2 regions of the Paenibacillus sp. LX16 genome follow, and region 1 is predicted to be linked to the other one. Evidence: riboswitches for the same ligand, from Rfam matches in the RefSeq annotation. Region 1 holds a riboswitch; the other holds the start of a gene.
What was found. Region 1 has a riboswitch for cyclic di-GMP ahead of T3H97_RS05905 (glycosyl hydrolase). Riboswitches for the same ligand answer to the same signal wherever they lie in the genome.
Positions count from the first base shown of each region.

Region 2: another riboswitch for cyclic di-GMP. It lies ahead of T3H97_RS02060 (collagen binding domain-containing protein); the one in region 1 lies ahead of T3H97_RS05905 (glycosyl hydrolase).

Region 1 is NZ_CP141152.1:1,300,566-1,315,526, reverse strand. It holds gene T3H97_RS05910 (PD-(D/E)XK nuclease family protein) at 193-2,487, opposite strand; gene T3H97_RS05905 (glycosyl hydrolase) at 2,536-4,137, opposite strand; cyclic di-GMP riboswitch class I at 4,151-4,231, opposite strand; gene T3H97_RS05900 (sugar phosphate nucleotidyltransferase) at 4,387-5,763, opposite strand; gene T3H97_RS05895 (UDP-glucose dehydrogenase family protein) at 6,336-7,664, opposite strand; gene T3H97_RS05890 (glycosyltransferase) at 7,670-8,770, opposite strand; gene T3H97_RS05885 (glycosyltransferase family 4 protein) at 8,799-9,947, opposite strand; gene T3H97_RS05880 (glycosyltransferase family 4 protein) at 9,944-11,131, opposite strand; gene T3H97_RS05875 (glycosyltransferase family 2 protein) at 11,118-11,957, opposite strand; gene T3H97_RS05870 (lipopolysaccharide biosynthesis protein) at 11,980-13,359, opposite strand; gene T3H97_RS05865 (O-antigen ligase family protein) at 13,365-14,807, opposite strand; gene T3H97_RS05860 (WecB/TagA/CpsF family glycosyltransferase) at 14,813-14,961, opposite strand, start outside.
Region 2 is NZ_CP141152.1:453,320-468,280, forward strand. It holds gene T3H97_RS02050 (cupin domain-containing protein) at 3-470, shown strand; gene T3H97_RS02055 (class D sortase) at 562-1,227, opposite strand; gene T3H97_RS02060 (collagen binding domain-containing protein) at 1,344-4,847, opposite strand; cyclic di-GMP riboswitch class I at 5,040-5,120, opposite strand; gene T3H97_RS02065 (AraC family transcriptional regulator) at 5,171-6,052, opposite strand; gene T3H97_RS02070 (DUF445 domain-containing protein) at 6,646-7,902, shown strand; gene T3H97_RS02075 (TIGR02328 family protein) at 7,936-8,307, shown strand; gene T3H97_RS02080 (NAD(P)H-dependent oxidoreductase) at 8,420-9,094, opposite strand; gene T3H97_RS02085 (winged helix-turn-helix transcriptional regulator) at 9,284-9,667, shown strand; gene T3H97_RS02090 (stalk domain-containing protein) at 9,749-10,996, opposite strand; gene T3H97_RS02095 (YcnI family copper-binding membrane protein) at 11,235-11,984, opposite strand; gene T3H97_RS02100 (copper resistance CopC/CopD family protein) at 12,016-13,734, opposite strand; gene T3H97_RS02105 (bifunctional diguanylate cyclase/phosphohydrolase) at 13,989-14,961, opposite strand, start outside.

The DNA.
Region 1 (14,961 bases):
TATGACGAGAATATAAAAGGATTTTCTTATTTTTTTCTTCATTATACGTAAAGTATTGGCAAATCAGAACGATTTTCCAACAAAAAAGAACCTGTCAGGTCCTATTTTCTCCTGATAGGTTCTTTTTTGTTTTATTTCGAAATGATGTTAGGTATTCATTAACTAAGGTCCTATATACATTCCGATCTGTTATTAAGCGACCTCGGCTGCCTGGGAAACCTCAGTGCCTCCGGTCGCTCGGACTTTGTAGACATAGTGGCCTCCGGCTTTTACTGTGCGGTCTGTATATGTGCTTCCGGCTACTTGCGAGGCAATCACCTGATAAGCCCCGTCGGTCCCGTCAGCACGCAGCACATCATAGGAAGATACGCCTTCTGCCTGAAGCCAATTAATCTTTACCGTCCCATCCTGAACAGAGGCAGCCTTCACCCCTGTTGGGGCTGAGGCTGCGGTCTGATCTGTACTTTTTAATTCCAAAATATATTGGACCGCTTCACCAGGACCCAGCTTTTCTTCAAAATCAAGGGCAGGAGAAGCCTTGAGCCCTGATATGGAACGCTGTGCCTGACTGTAAGTAGAACCCGCTCCAAAACGTTCACCCGTGTACAAACCGGCTTTCGGCATCGTTACCCGTACACGAACTGTCTGCGGGGTAGCTTCGAAATTCACTAGATTCACAAGCAATTTGTCTGAAGTAGCGCCGCTACCTGCCAGCGGTTTAAGCTTGGACGTATCCACCGCACGAACATAGACCATCTTATCCTTGGTATCCTCTGGATTCAGCACTGTATAAGTCAGAGGTTTTCCATGGGTGGCATAGGCTAGGCTCAAGCGTCTCATGATCTTAACGCGGGTGTCCTGTCCTTGCCCGAACGGATAAATTTCTGTGTTGGCCGGGTTATGACTTTGCAGATCGAAGCCTGTTTTAAACAGCGTATAATCTTTATAAAAAGCAGCATGCTGGATAAACATATCGGCAAACCCAATTTGCGAACGCATAATCCGGTCGAATGCGGCTGCTTGTGGCTGACTAGCCCCATAATCAGGATTATCTCGATGTGTATCATTGGTGCCGAACTCTGTGTTCAGCATCTTCTTCGCCAGTCCATTACTCGAACCGCCGAAGGTTTTCAAATTTTGGACGAAGCTCCCCCCGCCCTCTTCATTATACGATTCACCATAGGCGTGTCCATTGGTCAGGTCGGTGACTTCCTCCAGCTGTTTACGTTGCGCCGGGTCCCGTTCCCATCCATCTGGGTCACCGCATTTTTGCGTACCACTGGTTTGATTTTTGCACGCTTTGGTAGAGTACGTTGGCCAGTAGGCCCAGCCGGGTGCTACGGTTTTGAGATGCGGTGCCAATTGCTTGCCTTCCGTATTCAACCACTTGGCCACAGCCAGATTTACCGCCTTGGAGCGATTAAATAATCCAGGTTCGTTATCTACTTCATAATATTGAAGATAAGAACCGTATTTTTTTACATAATCGCGCAACTTTTGCTTGGCCGTCTCTGGCAGAGAACCATCTTTTTGCAGCTTAATATCACCTGTATATAAATACAAAGCAGACGATTGCATATTATACTGCTTTAACGTTTGATAGTAATCATCCACGTCTGTACATGCCTTGCCCACATTACTGGCACAGGTGACCCTCATGACGTTGCCACTATAAGCAATTCCCAGCCATTTGAGAACGTATGGTAAATGCTTAACTGCACCCTGATCATAATAAAATTCTTTATTGTTCACATTTGTTCCGGTCAGTATATATTTACCGTGTACCGGTTCGGTCGCAGGTGAAGCTAACGTCTCCAAGCTCAAGTCATCCCAAGTCCACCACACATTTTTATCTTCTGCAGAGGAGCAGTATAGGCAGCGCGCTGTCTTTAGCTTGAGTACGTTAACACCGCTTTGCAATTGCTCTTTGGGTATATACAACTCGTAGTTGTTTTTGAAATTATAAGCACTCCCAGTACCGGATACCCCGGCAATCTGAATAATACCGGACAGCTGATGATTTGAAAATACAGCCATTTGCGGGACTGCTTTGCCCGCATCCAAAATCCGAACACGGAATATCATACCATTGGGAGGAATCTGATTCAGCTTATACTGGAGTGTCAATTCAGGGTTCGTGGACGCATTCAAACCGGGAGGAATATCTCCACTGCTGAGCAATACCGGAACTGTTGTACTCTCTGCTACCGACAACGCTGACATTGCTCCTTTAGCAGATGATTCGGTAGAGGCAGCTGCTGTAGAAATGTCGATATTATCCCTACCGACCACACCTTTGAATTCCGCTGAAGAGTCATCCCTCTGACCCAGCTTCCATACTGGACTGGCAGCTGCTACTTTATCCGTCTGCAATTCTGCGCTTCTTGAAGGCGTGTATATAAACCAAGCGATCATCGCTATAGCTACGATCGCTAGTAGTCCAGATAAAACTACTGTATACCTATGGGATAACCATTTTTTTATCATATGATCGACCCTCTCTCCTCAAATTTTTGGACCGGGAAAGAGTATTAATCAAGGAAGAAACAAAGCGTTTCCGGGAATCACCGCTTTCGCTTCATGCTGACTTTCCCACATTAGACGTGCCATCGCGTCGCCTTTTTCATCATAGTATTCTACTTTTAAATCTACCATTTTGCCTGCTTCCAAAGTCATACTGCCTTTACGCTCTGTCCAGCTTTGTTTGAACCAGCTGTCAATCACCAATTTGCCGTCTACCCATACACGGATACCATCATCGGATATCGTGGTGAACGTATAGGTCTCGCTATATTGCGGTTTGATTTTACCCGTCCAGCGAACCGAGAACTGATCGGCATTCACCTTAGGGTCAGCTGCATTGGCACGCCAGTTGTAGTCCAGCTTGCTATCTGTACGGATCAAAACAGGACTTCCATTCAAATTCATATTGTTAAAATATTCGCCACGCAACCCGTTCACATATACCACATCAGGAACAGAAGGAGGAGTCGGAGCTGGGGGAACGATCACTACTGGCGGAGCCGGGATAGGCTCACTTTGTCCCTCGTCCGGTAAGGTCGGTATATCTGTCCCAGGTGGTTGAATCGTTTCCAATCCATTCTTCACATCATCCCGCGTCAAACTCCTCGAATCATTCATATAATCCTGAATTTGATTTGTTGTGTTATTCTCAGTCAGCATTTTGCCCCAAGTCATGGAATATACCCATTTAGGTTGAGCCTGCAACACCTCAGAACTCGGCATCTCACCGTGCTCCCCAATGGCAATCGGCTTATTCCGTGCCAGCCCAAGTAGACCTTCGTAATGACTTTGCTTAAAATCATTGTTGTAAATGTCTACTGCCAAGATGTCCACTTTGTCATCCCCGGGGTATTTCGGGGTATACGGGACAGTATACGAATTGGGCGCATTCGGACTCCATACCCATAGCAGATTGTTCAATTGATGTGTGTTTGTAAAACGGTCGTACATGATATTCCATAGCTGATTGAAATTAGTTTTGTTTCCCCACCAGAACCAGTCACCATTCATTTCGTGGTAAGGTCTCCACAAAACCGGAACCCCTGCATCACGAAGCTGCTTTAACGAAGCAGCGACCTTATCCAGATCGGCAATGAGGAGGTTATACTGCGTAGTACCTGGGGTCACGTATTTGTTGAACTCTGCCTGACTTACTTTCGCCTGTACATTGGCCCAAGTCAGTGGCCTACCCGGTAGCGCTTCATGAAAAGTCATCGTCACAATACCACCGGATCTGCTCCAACGGATAGCACTATCGACGACATTTTTACGTTGTGCTGCTTCCGTAGCGTCAGATTGACCAGAGATAGCTCCCATCTCATAGCCGTGTACACCCACATATGCCTGACTGATTTTTTGGACCTTGTTACTTAATTCATCCGGACTTTCCAAATAATCATGCTGACCGGTGACTATTTTTTTCCCTGAGATGTTGAGTAAATAGCTGTATAGTTCACGGGCCTGAGTAGAAGCGTCCGAATTAACAGGTTGTAATGAAGCGGCATTCGCCACAGACAGAGAATCACCAAAACCGACGGGCAACAATGAAAAAAGCATAATAACGGGGAGTACATGACGTATCAGTCGATACAGAGGAATAAAATTGAATCTCACTTTCGCTCTTCCTTTCGGTAGCCAGGCTGCCATCCTTGTGGAAGGCCCTTTAGCTTTGCGTACCTGCCTTTCGACAGGGCTGCGTTTATCGTTGGAAGGAGTTTGGATTCCTTCTTACCCTAAGTATCGACTTTTTTTTACCAAAATTTAATAGGTCATGTTCATGAATTTACAGGTTTTCGTCCAATTTCGACAGTTTAGGCTATGAATTTTCATGAATTCGTCTTTTTTTCGTTTTTACGAAAATAATTATGAGATAAATTGGTGACGGGAAATTTCATTCCAATCCATACAAAAGCGGACAATATCCTCTTCAACCAATTCAGAGCCAGTCTGCACCTCAATAAAGTCCACATCGGTCACAGCCAAAATGCTATGCTTCGTTCCTTCAGGAATGCGAACTACATCACCAGCTTTTACTTTGTGCAGCTTCTCATTCAAAATAATTTCCGCCTCACCACTAATAATGGTCCAAATTTCACTCCGTTTAAAATGAAGCTGATAGCTGATATTTTTGCCTTTCCGTACGCGGATTCGTTTGGTCAATACCTCGTTACCCTCGTCATACTTGACATAATCCACAACCCGATACTGCCCCCAACGACGTTCTTCATACATTGGACGCTGATCATGAGCCTTAAGCACTTCCTTAATGCGAGGACTTTCAGCCTTATTGGTCACAAGAATACCATCCGGGCTAGCGGCTACAATCAGATCATTCGTTCCAATGATCGCCACAGGAATGTCTAACTCGTTAATAAGACTCGTATTGACGCAATCCTCCGTTACTACACCTCTGCCCACTTGTTGATTAGACATTTCTTCTGTGAGCGTATTCCAGGTGCCCAAATCCTTCCAAAAACCATCGTACGGAAGAACGACAATGTCCTTCTCCTTCTCGACTACTTCATAGTCAAAGCTGATTTTTTCCAGAGATGCGTATTGCTTTTGCATTTCTTCATAATTCAGCGGCAAACCCTTGGATGCCAAGATATCCAGCAAATAACTTAATTTGAATGCAAAAACCCCGCAGTTCCATAGAGCATTGCGTTCAATCAGACGCTCCGCCTGCTCCCGGTCGGGTTTCTCTTGAAAATGGCTCACTTCGCGGTAGCCTGTGCTACCTTGGGTGGCATCGTTTTTCGGAATAATGTAACCATATTTCTCTGAAGGATAGGAAGGGACAACCCCGATTAAAGCAAGCTTGCCTTCACTCTCCTGAAGCGTATGTTCCAGCTGGGCTACGGAAGCGAAGAAAGCATCCTCAACATAAGGATCTACAGGCAATATAGCTATAATTTCATCAGGGGAAACACCAGCAATGGAATATAGATAAGTCGCTGTCAGCGCAATCGCAGGAAAGGTGTCTCTGCGTTCCGGCTCAACAATGATGCGCGTATTCGGCCCGACCTGACTCTGGATCATTTCGACCTGTGCTCTCCCTGTCGCAATAAACGAGGATTCTGATAATCCGTTGTCTCCCAATTGTCTCCATACCCGCTGTACCATGGATTCCGAAATCCCCTCCGGGCTCTCCAGTACCTTCAAAAATTGTTTGGAACGGGAATCGTTGGACAAAGGCCATAATCTTTTACCGGAACCACCAGACAAAAGTACGAGCTTCATAACTCTCCACTTCCTCTCTATATTGGTTGGATGATCGGATGGGGCAAAGTTGAGTAGCCCGCTACGGGCTGGATTTGATCTTACGATCGCTGTTGGACCGGGATTCACTTGATTATATAAAATCGTATATAGGTTTGAATCCCGATCCAAAGGCGAACGCTCCGCTTCTCCAGATTCAAATCCACCCCTGCGCTACTCAAAAATGCATCATATCGATCATACCTTGTGGTGCAAAAGGCACGACCGGACATTATTAAGTCCGGTCAGCCTGTAAAAATCTCACGCCTTCGGCAACCGCAATGGCGTACTTGATCGGAAGGAGCGGCTTCAACCGCGCCGCTCCTTCCGATACGCCCTTCCTACTCCCACCCCATAAGGTGGGAGATTAAAAATCGTGACTCCACGGCGGAAAGCAGCGGAGCGGGCAGAATTGTTCTGAAGAAGCGCAGCGTTTGCCTTTACCCCCGGATTTTAACCTTTGAATGTTTTACACAATCCAAAAATCCGGGGGTAACAGCAATCGGAAGAACAATCTGCACGTGTAGCGTCTCCACACCCGCCACAGTCATTTTTTAAACTTCCACTTTATCTCTGTTCCACCCACTCATCCGCGGACGTCCCACGGAGTAGTATTCCAGCCCGGAGCCTTGAATCTGTTCCTCAGCGAATACGTTACGACCGTCAATGAGAACCGGCTTGCGCAAAATGGAGGCCAGTTGTACGAGATCGACCTTTTTGAACTCTTCCCAATCGGTCAACAGGCACACAGCGTCGCTACCTTCGGCGGCTTGCTGTGGGGATGAGCACCACACAATATTCGGGTGATCTACTCGCTCCTTGAATTTATCCATCGCAATAGGATCATACAGTTTGACAATAGCGCCTGCCTGAATGAGCGTTTCTACGATTTCCAGTGCTGGAGCTTCGCGGATGTCATCTGTATTTGGCTTGAAGGCGAGGCCCCAAATGCCAATCGACACACCATTCAGTTGACCCAGCGATTCGCGCAGCTTGGATACAATCATAAAGCGCTGATCAGTATTCACCTCGACCACTGATTTCAACAACTTAAATTCATAGTCTACATTACCCGCAATTTGAATAAGCGCATTTGTGTCTTTTGGAAAGCAAGAGCCACCATACCCGATCCCTGCTTGTAGGAAAGAGGAGCCAATCCGTTTGTCCATACCCATACCGTCAGCCACACAGGTTACATCGGCGCCAACCTTTTCGCAAATATTAGCGATTTCGTTAATGAACGAAATTTTAGTTGCCAGAAACGCATTGGACGCGTATTTGATCATTTCAGCACTACGGATATCCGTCACATAGATTTTATCCGTGAACACCTGATGCAGAGTGACCATGGTTTCACGCAATCCTGTATTGTCCAAACCAATAATGATGCGATCCGGATGAAGCGTATCATTGATGGCTGAGCCTTCTCTCAGGAACTCCGGCGCGGAGACGATATCGAAAGACAAACTCGTGTGACGAGCCAACACGTCCTTAATCTTTTCGTTCGTTCCGACAGGTACAGTACTCTTGGTCATAATAATCTTATACCCGTTCATGGCTTTCCCTACATCAGCGGCCGCCTGTTCAATGTACGACAAATTCGCCTCGCCGTTAGCCAGAGAAGGCGTACCTACCGCCAAAATTACGATATCCGAGCGGCGAACCGCATCGGCCAAATCCGAGGTGAATTCCAAACGGCCGGCTTCCAGATTCAACGCGATTAATTCCTCAATACCCGGTTCATAAATTGGAGATTCCGCCCGATTCAACATGTCGATTTTGTACTGCTCCAGATCGACACAAATCACCTCATTACCTTTTTGCGCAAAACATACACCCGAGACGAGCCCAACGTATCCAGTACCGATTACAGCCAGCTTCATTCCGTTCATCCTCCTTTTAGAAAGTTCACATAGGCTTGTTCTACATACTTTTTTAATTGATCCTTGAAGTTTTCTTCATCAAATTTGCGCGCATGGGTAATGATATCGTCCACATTCCATGCATGTTGCTCAACCTTTTCGACAGCCTCCAGCACATCCTCTACTTGATGCTTGCGGAAAAATACGCCGTTCACATGAGGAACAATCGTATCCAGCGCTCCCCCGCCCTGAAAAGCGATGACAGGCCGTCCGGCCGCATTCGCCTCCAAAGGCGTAATACCGAAGTCCTCTTCACCCGGAAAAACGAGCGCTCGGCATTCTGCCATCAGCTTGTTAACCTCTTCGTCCTCAAGCCTGCCGAGGAACTCAATGTTCGGGGCGGCCATACTTTCGAGTCGTTTACGATCCGGTCCTTCACCCACAATGCGCAGCTTGAGACCGTTACGTTTGAATGCTTCGATCGCGAGATCGATGCGCTTGTAGGACACCAATCGGGATACGATCAGGTAATAGTCACCGATGTTTGTAGCGCGTTTAAAACGGGATGTGTTAATAGGTGGGAAAATCACATCCGAATCCCTTTGGTAATAGTGCAAAATTCTTCGTTTAACAACTGAAGAGTTGGCGACAAACTGGTCTACGTTGCGAGAAGTTTTGGCATCCCATGTTTTCAACCGGTTCATGTACAGCTTGAGCATGTTTTTGAGCAGGTTGGATTTGGACTGCCGGGCCATATATGTATCGTAATCCCAGGCAAACCGCATCGGTGTGTGACAATAACAAATGTGAAACGTATGTTTGGGTACCTGGATGCTTTTCATAAATGCACTGCTGGAGCTTAAAACAATGTCGAAATCCCTAAAATCAAAATCACGGATAGCGATGGGATACAGCGGCAGCACTCCTTTGAAGTTGTCCTTCACTCCTGGGACTTTTTGTAGCCAAGTGGCTCTAATATCCGCATCCTTCAAGTTACGCGACAGGCGGTCGTCGCTGAACACCGTTGTGAAGATAGGAGCCTCCGGATACATATCGTGGAATACCTCTACTACCCTTTCCGCTCCGCCCATTTGGATTAAGTAATCGTGTGCTATCGCTATTTTCATCTGAATCATCCTTTAACGCGAATGTCGGTCAGACTCCTGCCAACAAACCCTTATAGTAATGAACTATATCCTTAACTGTGTTCTCGATGACAAAATGCTTCTTGACCCGTTCCATCCCTCTCTCACCCATCTGCTGACGTTCTTGTGGATGCTCCAACATCCAGCGGATGGCTTCTTCCAGCTTAGCCGGATCACCCGGTTCAATAAGCAGCCCGGTTTCATGGGGTACCACCGTTTCCTTGGGCCCACCCTCATTGGAAGCAATCACTGGGAGACCCGCAGCCATGCCTTCAATAATGACCTGACCGAATGGTTCTGGTGTAATAGAGGTATGAATCAGCAAATCACAACGCTGCATCAGGCCTTGAATGTCATCGACGTGTCCCAGCAGATTGACGTTAGCCAACCCGTATTCGCGCATCGTGGACTCTAATCGTTGCTTGTATTCCTCTTCTCCGAACAACGCATCTCCAGCCAGCCAGAATTTCACGCGCTGATCCGGTAAAAAGGAGCGTGCTGCTTCCAGTAAAATATGCTGTCCCTTCCATTCCGCCAATCTACCGACCAATACGACGTTAAACGAGTCATCACCACGTAAATGCGCAGCCGTGTCACGTGCTGTAATTGCTTTGGCAAAAGCGGAATATACGACAAGCGTCTTTTTGTCCGGGGGTAACTCCAACGCACTCAGCGTGGACTTGGAATTAGCAATCACTCCGTTGGGCAAAAAGCGAGACATCAGCCGAATCCCTTTGGCTACAATCGGCTTCAGATATGGCGGACCGATGTGGTCACGGATATGCCAGATCAAGGGCAGCTTCGCCGATTTGGCGGCTACTGTACCATACAGTGCAGACTTGAGCGAGTTCGTATGAACGCACACGACCTTTTCCTCACGCAGCAAGGGCGCAAGTTTTCTACCGTAAGCCAGCAAACGAAAAGCTGCTGCAGGCGCACCTAGATTCACGGCATTCCGTCCCCGATTACGAATCGAATCGTCCAATGGAACGATGCGCACATCAATATCACGCTGCCGAAGCCGATCTGCCAAATCGCCCTCCTCTGCCAAAATAACGAGCGGGTCGATATGTTCCCCGATATTCGTCAGTATGTTGTACAAAGCGACTTCACCGCCGCTCCATCTTGCCGTATGGTCAATATAAGCTACTCTCATCATTTCGCCGCCGCCTTTCTATCAAGGACCTGTCGGAACACCTCTTCCACCTGCTCCGCTACATGTCCCCATGTATATCTGCTCAGGACATGGTCCCGGCATTCCCTTGCATTCGGTAGAAGTTCACGATGATCCAGCACACGCAGCAACCCTTCAGCAATGGCTTCACTATCCGTTCCCTTGAACAAAAGCTCGGGACGGAATCCTCTTAAAATCTCCTTGTTGCCACCCACAGGAGTCGCCAGCACCGGCAGTCCCGAGGCCATCGCCTCCACTGTGATCAGACCGAAACCTTCCAGTGCCTGTGTGGGTACAACGAACAAATTCGATGCTTGATGGTACAATGGAAGCTCCTCATCCGACACATAACCGAGCAGCCTTACATGGTTATGAAGATTGTATTCCGCCACCTTGGAAGCCAATTCCTCCATCAAGGGGCCCTTCCCTCCAATCAGCAACACATGATCAGGATGACGCTCGGTTACTCGTCGCCATGCTTCCAGTAGCTGTAGAAGTCCCATTCGATTAACAAGACGACGAACGGTTAGCACAATCGTCGCATTTTGCGGCAAATTCAGGCGCTTCCGCACGGCTTCTTGATCCTCTGCCGGGTGGAACCTTTCTACATTCGCCGCACCAGGAATAATATGAATTTTGCTGAGTGGAACCTTATAGTGCTCATGCAAAATATCCCGAAAAGTCTCGCTTAGCACTATAAATTTATCCGACAGACCGTAGGCCTTCATTTCAATGGATTTAGCCAACGTCGTTTTTAGAAAATGCTTAATACCCTGTCCTTCAATCTTCATTTCCTCCGTCCACGGTCCGTGAAAGGTGGTAACTACCGGGATCCCTCTTTTTTTCGCCTCCAGCGCCGGTCCAACACCATAGGGAGCAAAATGGGAATACAGTACATCTATCGGTTGCTTGTCGAACAGCCCTGCTGCATATTTTTGCATTAGTTCTCGGCGCTTCCAGATGGATTGCTGCTTGCTGCCAATCGAATGAATCCGAATACGATCGGGTACCTGCGGCTGCTCGTCACTACAGATTAGAGCATCCAGCGTATTGCGCTCTAACGTAAGCTGCTCACAAATGGATTTGAAATATGTGTTGAGACCTCCTGGCTGCAAAGACGGCCAGCTAAGCCCCGTTGCCGCAATACGAAATCCGTTATTGTACGACATAGCTGGTTTCTCCTTTCTGCTCGGTATGTCCATCATCCACGATTTCTAACTTTTTTCGCCGCTTGGTTAGCTCATAATGCTTGAAGCAGACGAGAAACTCATACATCACCCAGAATACTGCTACGGCAAAACCCGCCAATCCCTTGCGGTATAAGCCTTGGACAAAATACTTCTGCACAAAGCGGGCAGGAGGCCGCCACAACAGTCTGGTCATCCGAAAGGATCTTCCTTTGTTAAATGCCGTCTCTGCTTCCAGATCTGTATATTTGTTAAAACGGGTCATATGATCACTGATGCTGCGGAAGCCGTAGTGCCATAACACGCCCTCCAGATTGACAATCTGGGAAGAGGCTACATCCGGCATTTCATGAACAAGACTATTCGTAATGCCATAAATACGCCGATTGTACAAACGAACCAGGTACTCGCCTTTGTTCATCCATTTGCCAAGAAAATCTCCAATCCGAAATACGGAATATGCTTTGGCCGGATCGTGGAGTGTTTCCTTAACTTTCAACAAGTCTCCAAGCAACTCTGCATCCACTACTTCGTCCGTATCAATCAGGAATATCCAATCAAATTCCGCTTTTTCAACACCAAACATGCGCTGCTTGGCATAACCGGGCCACGGGTTAGAAAACACCCGACAGCCCAAGGATTCAGCTACCTGAATCGTATTGTCCTTGCTCCCTCCGTCAATGACGACGATATCGTCCGCAAAGGGCTTGCAGGATTTAATGGCGGCTGTGATTCGAGTGCCATCATCCTGAGCGATAATAACTACGGATATCCGGTTGTCCGCGGGAACGCTAGACATGTGGTTCATTAGCGGGTGCCTCCTTCTTTATCTAACCGTTAACTGGCTTTTTCCGGATGTAGTGTGACATCGTTGATCGGAGCCATTGAAAATCTTGTTTGGAAATAAGCAGTCTTGGAATCTTCATTTTCAGAACGAATTTAACATTACATAAAATGAAAATGAACCGTAGAATCCCCGAAGACAGCATTGCTATCCCTGCACCCGTCAATCCATATCTCGGCACGAGTATGGACAGCAATGGAATGACGAGCGCCAATCCGACACCCTGTAGAATGGTAACCAGCTTGGGCTTACCCAACGCCATAAATTGTTGTGCCAGCACCATGGTCCCTCCACTGATAGCAACCTCAAGCACCAGGAACCGGAATACCGTAAGTGCTTGTTTAAACTCTTGACCATATAACAATGTAAATACGAATGGAGCAATCAGCATCAGCATCACCGCAGCCAGAAAGGTTGCCGTTGATGTCACTCGAAATGCCCGAAATGTTATGGCCACCGCCTCTTCCTTATTCAGACCGGAGGCTTTGGGAAACAGCACGACAATGATCGAGGTGGAAAATACATTCACCATCCTGGCCAAGCTGACCGCTACTGCATATAAACCGAGATCAGCGGGTCTGAGCAGACCCGCAATCAAAATCTGATCAATATAAGTGGAAACCTGCCCCATGAGATCATTTCCGTATGAACCCATACCATAGGTAAAGAGATTTTTAAATTGCGTCCAGCTGTTCTTTACCTTTGGTTTGTACAGTCGAATCATTCGTATCGTGACACCGATATAAATCGGCAAGCCTGGCAGTAAATAGGCCAATGCCGAGGTGTACGGATTCATATTTCCGGTTAAGATCAGAATCGCCAGACCCAGCAGTGTACTTAGCGGAACCAGATACCGGAATAAATTGTACTGCTTATATTCCGAGCGAACTTGAAGCAATGCATTATTGATCTGTGAAATCGCTATGAGCGGACACATCATCATGGAGCACTGCGCGAAAAGTATGACCGATGAAGAAAAAGAGCGCAGCCAATAAGGAATTAGAAAAACTCCGACGAGTGTCGCCAAGCCCCCGAACATGGTAGCCAGCAGCAAGGCCAGACCATACAGCTTGCCCGTTTCCTCCGGTTTCCTTTTCGCATTGTAAATCAATGCAGACGGGACACCGAAGCTCATGCAGAAGGCGAGAAATTGGGACCAGTTCACCATCGCTGTCTGTTCCCCGCGTCCAGTAGGACCCAGGAATCGTGCCGTTAGCACACCAGTCAGCATATTCACGACGAGAATCAGCATACTGAATATCATCGTTTTTACTGCTGCAGAGCTGTTATCCTTGCTTTTGGCAAACCGAATCACTGTGGACCATAGTGTCCGGACAGGTGCGGATAATGCTTGTAAGTTTTGCACAGCCTTTACCTTCTTTCCGCGATGACATCTTTTGCCCATAGTCCTATTCCGATCATCATCCAGATCAGATAGCCGCGCATACCAGGGAAACCATTATCCGATATGAGACTGGCTACAGCTCCGGCCCACGTAGCCAACGCTAGTCTGATATAAGGTTGACTGGAATCTCGTTCGGCAATACGGACAAGAAGGCGCTTGATGATAACGAACAGACCACCGAAGAAAAAGAATGCTCCGAAAATACCGAAGGTGAGGAAAATGGCAATATATCCATTATCCATAATCCCAAGTTCGCCGAGATCGCCGCCGTTATCAAGCTTGGTTCCGATTCCTACACTCCCGATCCCCTGCCCGACCGGATTGCCAGCAATCGCCGGAAGCATCGTATGCAGTAAATCCAAACGTTCATTGTACGAATGATCCTGCTGAATATCCGTCAGCGTCTGCATGCGAGCCACCAAACCTTCTGCCCCTGGAAGTTTTGGAACAATGATGTAGAGAAGAAGGCCAACTATAGCTAGTTGAAACAAGGTTTTCCACTTTCCCTTGGAAGATGAACTGAGAATGTAAGCCAGCAACATGACGAATGCAATTAGCCAGGCTGAACGTACCAGCGTGATTAAGAGACAAACGACCGTCAGCAGGATTCCGATCCATCCCAAAGTGCCACGCCAACGTTTTTCCATTAGCATGGGTACAAGTGCCATCGCCAGGAAAATAGCGCAGGGACCGGGCGAGTTCATGGAAGAAAATACTCTGATTTGAAGTGGTTCTGGAACACCAATGGAATTCATTTCTACATGATTCATCCAAAATGCATCCCACGGAGGCACCGTCAAGTACTGGATAATGCCGTAAATTGCCACAAGAACAGCAATGTTGGCATATGAATACAACAGTCGGTCCAGCTCCTTCGCCTTCATGGGCTTAATCGCAAGATAAGGCAACAGGATCAAAGGAACCACATAATTGGCTAAATCATAAGCAAAAACAATACCATTTTTGAATAACCCGACCACACTTCCGTAGGCCAATTCTATGCCGAAAAATACAGCAATTCGGGTCAAGGGTTTTTCCGCCTGATGAATGCCTCGCAACACAGGAATAATCAACATACTGCTTACCAGCAGCGGTGCCACGCTCAACAAGGAAACCGAGTGATATGTTCCCTCCATCCAATCCGCAATGCGGCGGATTTCCGGGCCTACTGCCCACACTGCCAGTGTGTAAGGAATCAGTAGCCGCGATTGCAGGATCGCCAGCAGGAAGGCCGGAAAAACGAGCGCCAGCAATATGGCTCCCTGCTGGCTCATGGTGGGATTCATCTTGGCGCTGACAAATCCGATGGCGAGTGGCAACATACAAGCCAGCAACCCCATGCCGATCATGCCGATTCCACGCCGATTTCCTAGCCAAACGGAAATCTGCTGATCTGCCAACCGACTCATGTTTCTCACCCCTGACCTCCCTTCATCCGCTTCCGCTTGAACATCTCCTTAAACAGCAGAACGAGAAATTGGGAATCCTCAATCAAATATCTTTTCCACAATCGTTTAGGCTCCTGAGACAACCTCCAGAACCATTCAAATCCCGTCTTCTGCA
Region 2 (14,961 bases), 850 kb from region 1:
CAATGACGAAAGCTATTTCACCGCTAGTCACGGCATTGGGCATGGAGCCCCATCCAGAAGGCGGCTGGTACAAAGAGATGTGGAAGGCCAATTTTCAAATTCCGAAGCCTGTACTGCCGGATGTGTATTCCGGTCCGCGTTTTGCAGCTTCGTCGACGTACTTCTTGCTGCATCCGGGCGAGTTCTCCGAGTGGCATGTGGTCCATTCTGATGAGCTGTGGCTATATCATAGCGGAAGCCCTGTAGAGTTGAAATTGGGTGGAAGCGGAGAAGAGCCAGGCGAAGAAACTGTCATCATCGTCGGTGCAGATGTGGAGGCAGGACAGCATCCACAAGCACTCGTACCAGGAGCAGTATGGCAAACGGCACGTCCGCTTGGGGATGAGCCCGTGCTGGTAACCTGTGTAGTTGCACCAGGATTCCACTTTGATGATTTCAAGCTGATTGCCAAGAATCCAACTGAATCGTAATGTGAACATTGGCGGGTGTATTTCTGTAAATGAACAGGAATGGCCCGCCTGATTTATGTTTACTCATAGAAATAGGCGCTTTAAAATGGCTTTAGGTGCTTAGTTTCGCCTGAACAATGAGACGATGGGTGGGGTTTACGAGAGGGTCACATGTAATCAGCGTGAGCAGCTTTTGTTTTTTGAAGCTTTTCAGAACAGACACGTCCGTAGGATCGACCACTTTCAGGCTATAAACGCTGTATACATATTGGTTACCCCGAGTGTTAACAACAATCTTATCCCCGATCTTCAATTCATTTAGACGATTAAATAAACGTCCAGAGGTACGGGCTCGATGAGCAGCAATGGCGGCATTTCCCGCTTGTCCCAGCATCCCCGTTTCCCGCATATGTACAGCCGCGTGTCTCATATTTATCCTCGTTGCGCCTTCCAACACAGGGAGCTTTAAAGCAATACGACTTATGCTAATAGTGGCTATGGGAGTTTGTTCATTAGTGCTGGCATTGGGAGCGGGGGGTGGAAAGGTATGTTGCCGTGTTTCACTAACCGGAACTTCCGTAAGAGTAGTGGACAAGCGAGCATAGCTGTCTGTAAGACTGAGGGCCCATAGCGCGTCGCTTTTTCCTGATGGTAGCTCTGCTGCTTTTAATAGCTTGCTTTGTTCCCGATTCTCATTCCATTCCGTCGCTTTAGGAAACAAAATAAAAAGTAAGCCTAACAAAATAAATACGTAGGAAAGTTTACGCAGACTCAGCAATCTCGCCTCCCCTAAGCAAAGTACGGATTATACATATTTTTTTGAAAAATGCCCCATTCCCGACTTATTCCAATCGGGATTGGAATAAGCCGGGAGATCAGGGCAGGTGATCCATTTTATTTTTTGTTTGTCCATCTGAATTTCAACAATACGCCCCACATAACCAACGCTATGCCTGTCAAATAGAACGGAGCGGGGCTGCTCTCACCTGTTTGGGGCAACTGATGTACCGCAGGTGTATCCTCTGGCTCTTTCCCTGGAACCTTGACACGGATCTTGGGTTCGGGATCGTCTTTCGAATCCACCGGAGGAGGATCTTGATGAGGCATGACGGCTGGCGGCTCCGACTCCGGTGGTATAGGCGCAGGTTCCTCCTGTGGAGGGACTATGTCCTCCGGAGACTTTGGCAATGACGGAGGAACGGTTATAGACGGCGTATCGGGTATTTCTGGATCTTTGTCATGTTTTTTACCTGAGCCTCCGGACGGGGGTGAAGGGTTTGGATGAGTAGGCGTTCCTGGTTCGTTTTTCTTTTCTTTACGATTGGTGACCACAATCTTCTTTACACCAGAGCTTTGTCGCAGTGTTGCATCTATTTTAATCTCAAGCTTGCTCTCCGTGATTTTATAGCCCTCCGGTGCTGCCAATTCTTCCAAGATGTAATCGTCATGAAGCAAGGAGGAAAAGATGATTTTGCCTTCCGCATTGGTGGTATGAATGAGCGGAGCTCTTTTTTGACCCTTATCATAGAGCGCAAACTGTGCGCCAGGCAGTACCTTGTCAGGCATATCCTGATCTACCTTGGTCAGCTCAAGACTTTCGGTCACACCCCCGCCAGAACCGGAGCCGGAAGACGTTCGTACGATGATTTCCTGGCTGGTTTCCCGCAGTTCTGTCGTCAAGCGATCCCCCTCAAAGGCAACCTTATTACTCACTTTGGCTTTGTCCTCAGCATGAATGAATGATTGGTATTCAAGTATAAAAGCAGTGGAAATATCCTTGGCAAAAGTAAGTTCAAAAGTTTGCTGGCCTTGAGCGTCTGTCTTGATATACAACTTGTAATCTTGGTTTCTAATCAACTCGGTGCTCTTGGTTGTATTTCCGTTGGCAGCGATTATTGTAGAATACAAATGAAAGGAATCCTCAATTAAGATTTGATTGTTGCTAGGCTGATCTATAATTTTAGCGTTGGATACATATGACTGTCCTTCATTGATGCGGATGTTCCAGTCAATCTTATTTCCATTTTGTGTACCGACTTTAGATACATATTCTCCGCCATGAGGTACCGTGACTTGCGCTGCCCATTCGGAGACTGTTTTTTGTCCATCGAGTAGAAGGGCTTGATTGTGGATTTCCTTTTCAATCAGTTCTCCTTCCAATGAAGTTTGAAAGGTAATCCAGTAGGGAGTCTGTATCTGCTCCTTGAACTGGATACGTAATTCATTCCCATTTTGCTCGGAGGGAGGAATAATGATGTATTGATCTGCCGGGATTTCAGCCCCTTTTTGTACGCCATCCCACCATCCCAGCAAGGTCATATCGTATACTTTTACGGAGGCGGGCAGTAACTTCTGACCTTGCAACAAGGGGTCCCTCACTTCCGCGTGATTCAGGATCTTGCGATTGTAGTTGGCTTTAATGTCCCAGGTAATGAGCTTGGAGGTCGCATTATAGCTTCCTTGCTTGGCACCGTTTCGCTGTGTCATATAGTCCGGCCAGATCGGGCACTCCACTGATTGAGTTGATGTTTCTCCGTTTTCAAACTGGTAATCTATAATGGATTTATTACGAAACTCAGGCTTCGTCGTATCCGTTTTCCAGTCATTATTATAGGTGGTTGAATACTTGATCGTATAAGCTTTCTGAATGGTTTTATGAAATTTGAGTGTAAATCCTTGTTTATAGTCCTGTGATAGCGGAACCAGCTCATAATCCGTAGGCGCACGTAGCTCCGTTGTTCCGTCAACACTTTGAATTTTCAGGGTGTTCGGTAACAAGGCTAAGCCCCCATTTGGAAACACATCCTGGATGACAATGTTTTTCATGGTGTACAAGTCTGTATTGATGGTAATCACCCAAGGTATGATTTTGGTGTTGTAATTGGGTGTGTCATACATTTTAGTCATAACTCCGCTTATAATTTCCGTCGATACGATCTTCTGGATTCCATCTGAAGTTATGATGTTTATAACTTTTTCATTTTCATAGACACGGCCTCTGGCTTGAGTCTGGTATCGGATGGTATAGGCTGAATCTACGTCGAAGTTGAATTGAAGTTTAAAGCCGTTGCGGTCCGGATAATCAACTGGGATGACAGTATACGCCCACGATGGAAGTTCCTCCAGCGTGTTCCCCTTAAATACTTTCAAAGAACCGGACAGCAATTCTTGAGTTTTGTTGAAATGATCAATTAAAAGAGCTTTGGCTTCGGGGATTTTTGTCTCGCCGAAGTTATATCGTATGGCCCACGAGAGTGTTTGTGTGGCATGATCATATTTTTCAACCTTTTTGGACAAAAATTCACCACGTTGTACCTGAACAGTAGCGGTAGCAGCTACGTTCTCTATCGCATCTCCTGAAAGCGTTGCTGTGTTGGAAAAACGTGTTTCGTCGCCAATAATGCGCGTGGAATATTGAATCTGATAGGCCGTGTTAATGCTATCGTCTTGAATACGAATCACAAACCCTGTCCCGGCTTGATCTGCTTCAATGGCATATTCACTCGTATTCACTAGACCTCGAACAACGGTCGACCCATCGATATTGACTTGTAGATGATAGAGCCGGATAGAGTCTCTTCTGAGTTCCAGCCCTGAAGGAATGGGATCGGTGATGAGGACATGCTTTACGGTGTTTAGCTGTTTGTTCACATCAATGGTCCAGTCGATCTGATTTGTGCCAGCTAGTTTCCCTTGTTTGCTTAGGGTCGGCCCTGACTGGGGTTTTACATTCACGATGACTGTTTGCACCCCGCCTTTGATCGGAATCGCAATGATGATCTCTGTACTACCTTTCATCGTTTCCTTCGTAAACTCAGTTTTGATTTGCAGTTTGCCGCTGACATTGGAATGATTCTCTACATATGGGTTAAAGGTCATGATAACCTTGCCCTGACGATCTACTGTGAAGTATCCCACGGTTCCGTCGGTAGTGACTAACGGAGATGAGATATCAGTGTAGATGACAAACTGTTCTGGTAAGTGAAAGGTGAAGGTGTCCCCTGACTTATAGGTATTGTCAGGAAGCTCCCATTCATAGCCTAGTTGGATGGCTGATCCGATGTCGAATTGGCTGTCGGGACTATATACCGCATCAATGACATGCCCTGATTCGTCGGTCAGGCTCAACTTCGTTAGTATGCTCTGCGGAGCTGCATCATGTTGAGACTTTGAACTGGCTGCTCCTTGAACGAAGGGGGGCGTGTTTGAAGGAATCTCCCTGGGGGGTTCAAGGTTTGGGACACCGTATACAGCATCCGTAACGGTATGTGTAGGATCGGATACAGCACTCTGCGGCAGTTCTGGGGCTGGAGCATCTGCGTAAGCCAGCGTTGCGCTGAAAAAGCTTTGGACAATGAGCAATAAGGCAATGATCATTACATTTATTTTTGTTCCCATGCTCCAAGTGATTCTCCTATTCATCGTAATGTGGCAATGCTTCGTTCGAAATTAGTATATTCAGCATGCTAGGCTGACATGACTATCCCAATAGAAAAAAAGCCCTGATCATAGCGATCAGGGCTTTTTTCGAGAGAGGCATAGCAATTTTGATGGATCTATGTAAAAAAGACATAATAAAAAGCTCGTTCATCTGGTAGCTGGCTGCCATCCCGATAGGAAGGCCCTATAGTTTTGCGTCACTGCCTTTCGACAGTTTTGCCATTAACTTGAATAGCTTGTGCATCTATCATCTATCAAACTGAGTTCATGTAACCTCTCATTTACAACTTGGAACGGTTCCCCCATTTTTTGCGGAAGGTATGAGGTGTTTCTCCTACATGCTCCTTGAACAGGTTAATAAAATGGCTCGTATTGGGAATCCCTACGTACCTTGCGATATCCACAATGGACATGTCACTGGTTTTAAGCCAGCTTTGAGCGGCTGTGATACGGACATTAATGAGATAATCAATCGGAGAGAAACCGATCTGCTTTTTGAAATTTTTAGCCAGATTAAACTTGTTTAATTCAAACATGTCTGCCAGCGAGTCCAGTGTTATTCGCTCACAGTAGGACTGATCCAAATATTGCTGTACCCGGCGTACTTCGCTGAGGGTTTCAGCATTCACATGTGGATGATCATAGGGATGCTGTAAAATGCACATCAGTATTTCACCAATGAGCCTAGACGTTAGTAGCTCAGCGGAAAGACTTCTGTCAGACTGCCCGCAAATCAGAGCATGGAGCTTATCCAATATAATATACGAATTGTGCATGGAAATGACCGGTTTATTATGCTTGGCAAATTGTTCGTAAAAATTTTCAATCAGGTTGCCATACAGGTACAGGCTGATAAACTCCCAGGATTCATGACCGGAGGTGCTGTATTGAACATATTCCTCGCAATTAATAAAAAACAAGTCTTGAGGTTTTAAGATATATTTCTTGTCCCGGTACAGTAATTCTCCCTTACCAGACAACGTAAAGACAAGCAAAAAAGAGGCAAGTTCTTTCCTTTCTATCGTAAAAGCAGAAGTTTTTTGGAAGTAGCCTAATTCCTGGATATAAAAAAGGGATTGCTTGGCAAAAGCGGAGGGAGTGCGTACAATTACGACCGGATCGCCATTCCAGAGGCCCACGTTGTTTTTTTGGTCTGTTGTCATATTCAATTCCTTTACAAAAAAGCTATTTTATCTAGCATATCTTGATCCGATTCACCAATATATAATGGCTGATTAAACATGATTTCCTATTTATAAAAGTTTATTTTATCACAACAAATATGTCTATATATCAAATTATGTGTATGAGTTTTATGGGAGTCTCACTTTTTATGGATATTTAACCTGATAATCCATATGAAAAAGTCGAATGCTGTTGAAAGAATCTGGGGTTACCATGGTTTCAAATCCTTTCTGAGGTAAAATACCAAAATGGTACTGAAAAAAGGTATCTTATGCCCATTCAACTTTCTTGTTCACTTCTCCTTTCGTTTTAAAAAAATTAGGACTTGGTTCTAATAAAATGGTTCGTAAGGCTTAGTATTGAAAATAAGAGTTTGGGCCCAATACTGTGATTTTGTTCACAAACATGAATGTAAAAAAGAGAGATATATGCATAAAAAATTACGCAAAAAGTGCCCTTACCCGTTTCACCAAGAGTGCTTTCAACTTTGGAAATGACACGGGCAATGATATGATGGGTAATACAGGTATAGTGCTTTACTTACTCGACAGTCAGTTTGGAGGATTACAGGATGGGAAAACCAAAAAATACGAAAACCGCAGCGGCGTGGTCGCTCGTTATTCTAGGGGCAGGCTTTGCAGCCACATTGCCCTTCCAGCAATATGGCTGGGCTCGTTTGTTAGCTGGCGCTTTTGAGGCAGGACTTGTAGGGGGACTGGCAGACTGGTTCGCTGTCACTGCTTTGTTCCGTCATCCGCTAGGCATTCCGATACCACATACGGCGCTGCTTCCTAAAAATAGGGACAAGCTCACAAATGCATTGGTGAGTACGGTGGAAAATAACCTGCTAAACAAAGACAGCATCGCATCTAAAATTGCAGATATTCGTTTGGCCGATTTGGTGCTGGGTGGTGTGGAAAAAGGATTGCGCACACCGGAGGCGGCGGCATCCATAGATGTTCTTGCCAAGCGGCTCGTCCAGTCGCTTCCGCTCGCGGAATTGGCTCCGGTCATCGTGGCAGAGCTCAAGCGGCAAGTGACTGACTTTGACGCCGGACCGTTGCTGGAGGCGCTTGCTCGTCAAACCAGCGAGAAGGGCTATGATCGTCGCGCATTGGATTACACGCTGGAGCAAGCCGAGTCCTGGCTTTTGCGTCCTGAAACGGGCTATACGCTGGGCACCTTAGGAATGCAGGCAGTCAGCGGTTTGCAGGTGAGCGGGCTGATGCAGTTTGCCTTGAACGCATTCCTCGGCTATCTGAACGAAGAGCGTATGGGTGAAATGATTCGTCATTTCCTGCTGAATCAGGTGGCAGAACTGCAAAGGGAAGAGCACCCGCGCCGTCAGGCCGTGCTGGATGGTCTAAGAACACAGGTGACCCGATTGGCGACGAAAGATACGGTTCAGGAAGGATTGAACGCCTGGAAGGATAGCCTTGTTGAAGCCTGTGAAGGCGATGCGTTAGTGCTGGGCAAAATGGAAGAACTGCGTATACGCTTATTGGACTACATGGAAGACGGAAGTTATGTGCAGACCTATATTTTACCGCTATTGGATCGGATGCTGACTGATCTAAGAGGGAATACCGAGCTGCTGGACAAGATCAATGTGCGAATTGTGGAAGGTATTACTGGACTCGTGGAAGCCAACCATAGTCGGATTGGTAACTTGGTGCGCGAAAATGTAGACAAAATGGATAACAAATCCCTGATTGCACTGATGGAGGACAAACTGGGACAGGATTTGCAGTGGATACGTATTAATGGCGCAGTTACAGGCTTCCTGATCGGCATTGTGCTGACAGGTATCCGTATGTTAATCCAATAGATCAGAAAAAGCTACAGATAGGGTTGTGGAAGCATGAGGCTTTGGCATGAACATTTAATCGACAAGCTACCCCGTCCACAACTGCTTGGACAACATCGTGAGTGCTGTGCCCTGCGCGGGAATGGGTGGGGCAAGCCACACGCCACCGTGAATTATGTGTTCGATTACCACCCAATGCTGCTAGTGCGCTATCATAGACTCATTATGGGTGAAATGAAAAGCAGAGGGTACAATGTTGATCCGCTATGGGAACAGCCGTTGTATCGCGGTAAGCAGTGTGAGCCTTGGGAAGAGGAGCTGGGTGAGGAACTGGCAGGCGCGGGTGCATATGTGGAGCACGACGATGAGTATATGAAGGAGTGCCTGGATAACCTGGCTTCCAAGGGGATCTTAATAGAGATTTGAAGTGACATAAAAAGGCGGGCTGCGGTGTGTTCATCATTCAGATGAAGTGCCGCATGCCCGCTTTTTAGATGCTTCAATATTTAGCGTATTGGGAGAGACTCGTGATATCAGGTTACAGAATCCAGCGTGTGACCTTTTCCAGCGGTTGTCTAGATTTTTCCCGCTTGGGTTCATGGGCACGGTAACCGAAGGCGGCAATGACCGAAATATCCAGCAGTCCGTTCTCCAGTAGTCCTTCTTCCTCTAATATGGCATGCACTTGATCGTAGTTAAAGCCCTCAATCGGGCAGGAATCAATGCCGATCTGAGCCGCCGCTGTCATCATATTGCCTAAGGCAATATAGGTTTGCTTGGAAGCCCAGTCAAATAACGTACGTTCGTTTTCCAGCAGGCGTTGATTTTCACCCTGGAAAATCTTGTAGCGACCCGGCAGTGAGGAAAAATCTTCCTCAGACATACCTTTAACCTCTTTATACATATACTCCACGTAAGGAGAATCATAACGGACATCCTTGCGCGCCAAAATCAGGACGACATGGCTAGCCGCAGGAATCTGCTTTTGACCACCGCTGGAAACCGCAGCCAGCTTTTCTCTCAATGCCTGATTTTGTACAACTACAAACTGCCATGGTTCAAAACCGACGGAGCTCGGAGAAAGTCGTCCGGTTTCGAGAATGAACTGAAAATCTTCTTCCGGTATGATGCGATTGGGATCGAATTCCTTTGTGGCATGTCTGAACAGAAAGGCATCCAGAATTTCCTGTTTTTTAGCTGATGTATTGGACATATAATGTACTCCTTTGGGTATGGGTTTAGTTGGTACTCTAATTGTTTTCTGCTACTATAATGAGAGTTGGTATCAAATATATAGTCATCATATAGAAAGTTTTTTGAGAGAACAAGTACGCACATATTTGTTCCTTGTCATAAGTCTCGGCCTATCGGTCTACACATTCCACAGAAAGAAGGGGTATGCATGGCACAGGAGATGGAGCATGCGGTTAGCGTTAACTTTGGATGTCCGGTAGCGAAAACCGTTGGGGTTATAGGCGGTAAATGGAAGGGAGTCATCTTGTATCATTTGACCACAGGACCGCGGCGCTATAACGAAATTCGACGGACCTTACCTAATATTACACAGCGGATGTTAACCTTGCAGTTGCGTGAATTGGAGCGTGATGGTATTGTGCACCGTGAGATTTATAACGAGAACCCACCGCGTGTGGAATACTCGCTTACACCGTTGGGAGATACGTTAAGGCCGTTGCTGGATTTTATGAGAGACTGGGGGATCTTCTATGGAGAACAGGGTTGCGAGCCTGTGACGACAACTTCCAAATCAGGCAAGCATTTTTGTTAAAGGGCATGAAGAAAGCCCGCCAAATGATTTCATAGAAGACGCCTAAGAAATCATTAGCGGGCGGAATAAGGTCAGGTACACTTATTTAAACTCGATGGCTTCGTTCATCTGCGTCCAGGCCGTTTCTCCAATGATGCCCAAGCGCCAGATAGCGATTCCTTTGAGGTCATAACGTTTGGCTAAACCGATCTTGGCGTTAACGGTACTGTCTTTTTCGCTACCCATTGAAATCCCCAAAATGAGCTTGTCCCGCGAGGTTTCCTTCAAGGCCAGTTGTATGGCTTCATCCACTTTATCCAAAGGCTCAGGCGTAGCCTTTTGTCCATAATCATAGGCCATGATGATCAGGTCGTCCGCCAGATTGCCCAGCGTTTTGTAGTCATAGCCAGAGTAAGAGCTGTTCAGCGGATGCAGAACGACGGTGAGCTTGAGCCCGGCCTGATGCGCTTTGGCCGATAGCTTTTTAATAAAGGCGTTGTAGTCTGAACGCGCTTTGGCTTTATCGCCGCTCCAGCCTAATCCTTCCAGATCTAGCGTAATGCCTTTAAATTGTTTGTCGGTGGCGGTGCTGACGATTTGGGAAATGGTTTGTTCTTGAAGCTGCACATTTTCCAAAACTTTGGTCAGCTCGTGATTGCCATCTCCGGAATAGACCATCAGATAAGGGGAAGTCCCCTGGCTGTCTGCCTCCTGCACAATGGACTCCGGCGTTACAGTTCCAGCGGCTTGAGGCCATTTGTATTCTTTGCCGTTTGTCGTAAATTGTCCGTTCGTATCAATTCGACTCCAGCCGAAGGCAACTGCGTTAAAATCCGGTATTTTGGATTTTTGGTCAAAGGAAGACAGCGCATAAAAGCCTACTGTATACATCGCTTCACGTGGCGATGTAATGGAGACCGTCCGTGTTCCCTGATTCCAGTTCACCGTGGCTCCAAACTGCTGCCCGAAAAAGCCCAGCGGAATCATCGTGCTACCGCGCACGGTTTGCGGAGCGGCTGTTAGTTGAACCGTTTGTCCGTCCACTGTGGCATTGCGGCTACCCATCTTTAGAACCACCTGCTTCGTAGCAGAGCCTTGCGCTTTGGTAGCGATGATGCTTTGGCTAGCTTGATCCCATTTCACTGTAATGCCGAGAGCCTCAGAAATAGCGCGAAAGGGAACCATGGTCGTGCCGTTCATCATGGCAGGTTGTACGGGGAATGGTAACGGATATCCGTCCAGCATAATGCTGACCTTACCGGTCTCTGCTTGTGCCAAAGGGCTGTAGAAGCCCGCTGCGGTACTCAGAAAAATAGCACTAGATAACAGAGCCTTATTTACGATTTTCATCCTATGATCTCCTATGCTCAATAGATTGCAATGCTATCATGTTAGAATCGTGAAGTATCTATCATTTTACCAAAAAAATGATAGAAAGGTGAATGTGAAATAAATAGGATGAGATAAATTTAAGTATGTATTTGATCTGAATATTAATCGTTATTTTCCATACCAAAAAAGCTGACTCCTTTAAATAGGTGTCAGCTTTTTCTTTTTAAAACGATTTTACCTTTATTCGTAACCCAGATTACTTGCGGCGCTTGAGTGCAATGCCGATAGCTGCGGCACCAAGAACGACTGCAATGATCGATAGGACCAGTGCTGTCGTTTGTGCAGTAGAGCTGGCTGGGACAGAAGCGGCAGGTGCAGCTTCTACTGCATTGTTCGAAGCAGGTGCGGGGCTGCTGCTATCTTTAGCCGTATCTGTGCTCGCGTGGCCTGCTGCCGTATCCGCCGAATCGTGTCCGCTGTCTGCGGCAGGGGCAGGAGTTGCGGACGTGGCATCCGCCGTGATTTCGGTAATGGAATGAGGATTGTTACTTCCTTCATCGCCGGTCCATTCCACGATACTTCCGTCACTGTAATATTGGAAAGCGTCCCAGGCTGCTGCGGTATTCTGGTCTGCATTTTGCGCTACAAAGCTGAAACGCTGATACTGACCCGCTTGAATACCGTCTTTTTCAGTCGTCCAGGTCACGGTGGTTACTTTGCCAGAGCTGTCTTTTTCGGTGGCTACTTTCCAGTCCGGTACAGGCTCGTATTGTTTGAAAACGACCTCTTTCGGAATTTTTAAGGCGACTTTGGTGGTTGGAATGTTTTTTTCCACGGGTACTTTCAATGTGTACGTTTCCCACGCATTAGGTTGTGAAACAGAAGGCTTGACTGTCACATGTGCACTGGCCATACCTGCAAAAAGTAAGGCACCAGCTGCAATTAGACCCACAGAGGTCGCAAACCTGGAAAATCTGGATTTTGCTGTTTGAATCGTTATATTCATATTCATTTCGCTCCTTTTAAGTGTAAAATAATTATTTTTTACCGCCTACATGCAGGGTGAATTCAGCATCAACCGCATCGAGTGATGCCGTCAGAGCATGTACTTTTACCGTCCATGTTCCTTCGGAGGTCATCAATTCCTGACTGCGGAATGGCTGTTGCTGCTTCACGGGCAGAACAAATTCCTGTTGATCTTGGTCAGGGTCTGCTGGAGTGAGCGTTAATGTGACCTGCTGGATTCCTGAAACGGCAGCACCTTTGCTATCCTGAACGGATACCTTAAATTCATTGCTGCCCACAGCATTGGGGCTGACTGCCAGTGTAACGTTATATTCGCCCGTAGTACGAGTCTCCTCAAACGGAACAACAGGTGCCTGGCCGGGTGACAGGTGAGTGAGCACCGCAGTCAACAGCATCACGAGCAGGCCGACGGAAACCTCGGCACGCAATCCCCGGGCAGCTTGCTTGCTGGGCGCCGCTTGCCGTGCGCTGCGGAACTGGCTGGCCGCAAAGGCCAGCATGACTAGCAGCAGCGCTGCCTTGCCGAGCAGAACGAGTCCATAGGACGTGTTCAGCAGCATGGAGGGAGCCGGAATGTACAGCACGGCTCCATATATACCGGTGGCGAGTAGCGCTGCCACCATAGCAATGCCCCAGCCAGCAAAGCGGCGCAGGGCGGCTTGCCGCAGAGTTGCCCGCTCGGATACGGGCAACTCTGCTCCGGCAACAGGCAGGCACACGACCATGACGGCAAGTGAGCCGATCCAAAAGGCTGCTGCTGCGAGATGGACAAAGTCCGCCGCAATGGCTGGAGCTGGATGGGTAGCCGCTGCAGGATGGCCGACAAAGGCTTTGGACAGCATGAGGCATAGCGTTAGGAGAGCTGAGCTGTAACCCCAAAGACGGCGCTGGCGATTCGAAATGCTGTAATCCAGCGCGTAAATCAGCGTTACGCTTAGGAGCAGCACGAGAATCATCTGGATAAACCAAATTTGCCCGGCTCCAGTAAACTGGAGAGCTTCTCCCAGAATCGGGAGGGAGAATCCCTCTCTGATGGAAACCCCGGCATCCCATGAAGCCTGAAGTGGCAGGCTGATCAGAATGGCGGCAGACGTTATGCCGTAGCCGCTCCATAGCAACTTAGTCCAGCGGGGCAATGTTTCAAAGGGCCGCTGATTATGCTTATGCTGTGTACTTTGATTCTTGTCTTGGCTTATGTTCGGTAAGATGAACAGCCGGAAACAAATCGCTCCAAAAAGCAGCGATAGTCCTATGTAAAGAAACCAACGGACAGCGATTAAGTCGATTCGTGATGTCCCTGAGCTTTCAGATGCGATAGCTTGATGGGTAGACGCATTGGAACCGCTGCCTACTTGAAATGGAATGACTCCATTAACCGGATGTCCGTCTGCGGATAAAGCTCTCCAATTGACGGAGTAAATTCCATTTTTCATCCCTGGAATCAATTGGATTTCCATGGTGGCTTTGTGGTTCGGGTCAAGCTGTGCTTTTCCTGTGTCGACCCGCTTGCCTGTTTCATCGGTCACTTTGATCGACATGAAGGCAGATTGCAAATCTTCATTGAAGGTGATGATCACCTGAGAAGGCGACTTGTCCAAAACCTGATTTTCGGTCGGACTGGATTCAATGACAAATGCATGAGCCCACGAAGAGTGAGGAAACAGGATCAGAAGGGGGAGACACAGCAATAAAAGACAAGCCACACGGGCTGGTCTGGACAGGTAGAACATGCCTGTGAAGTCACCTTCTCTCGATTACTTGAAGCGAGGATATCCCCATTTGTAAGATTTTATACGGACAAACCCATTCCTATCTTAATCATAGTGCATATAGCGTGAATAGATGGAGCGAATTATGACATTTATATGAAATTTGAAATAATAAGCATTATACAAAATGCCAATCATATGAAAACCCCTAGCGTGGCTGAATTCAGGACGATTTCAACCACGCTAGGGGCAAAGAGGAAGAACCTATGAAGGAATTAGAGCCCTGTTTCCATGAAATCCGTGAAAGCAGGTTGCTTATGTTGAATATAATGGATAAAAGTAGCCGTTAGTTTGGGATCGAATTGGCTACCCGAGCAAGCACGTAGTTCTTCAATGGCCTCCTCGAACGTTTTGGTGGGTTGATAGGGGCGCTCGGTTGTCATCGCATCAAAAGAGTCGATGATCGTCAGCATCCGACATAAACGTGGAATTTGCTCGCCCTTAAAGCCAAACGGATAACCTCCTCCGTCATAACGTTCATGATGTAGCTCCACAAAAGGAACCAAATCTATGAATCGTTCGTTGGCTTCGACAATTCGTTTGCCCCACATGACATGCGCTTGCACCATCTGCCATTCCTCACCAGACAGCTTCTCTTTTTTATTGAGAATATTCCAGGGAATCTCCAGTTTACCAATGTCATGAATGAGGGCACCTAGTATGAAACGCCGCTTATCCTCTGGTCCGAGTTGAAGCACATCGCTCATGTCTGCTGCATATCTGAATACCCGTTTGGAATGCTTGAAAGTGTTAATATCCTTGTACAAGAACAAATTAAGCTGCTGCTCAAGATCCCGAATATCCTGCCCCAGATCGACCTCGCGCTCCACTTCATTTAAACTTCCGTGCGTATGAACGATGTTTTTTCCCTGTTTCTTGGCGTAGTACAGGGCTTTATCCGCCAGATCAACCAGTTGTGATTTGTCGTAGATGTCAATGCGGCTTTGTGCAATGCCTGCGGAGAAGGACAGACAGCCGTGTGGAAAAATTTCAACACCCTCATAACGCGAATCATTTAATCTTTTTCGAATAGCATTGACTGTTTCATATGCTTGTTCAGCGGTATGACCGGGCATTAGCAGGGTGAATTCTTCTCCACCATAGCGGGATACGGTGATGTGGGTGCCAGAGGTCTCCTTTTTAAGAAACTCACCGAGAAATCCCAGTAGCTGATCGCCTTTGAGATGA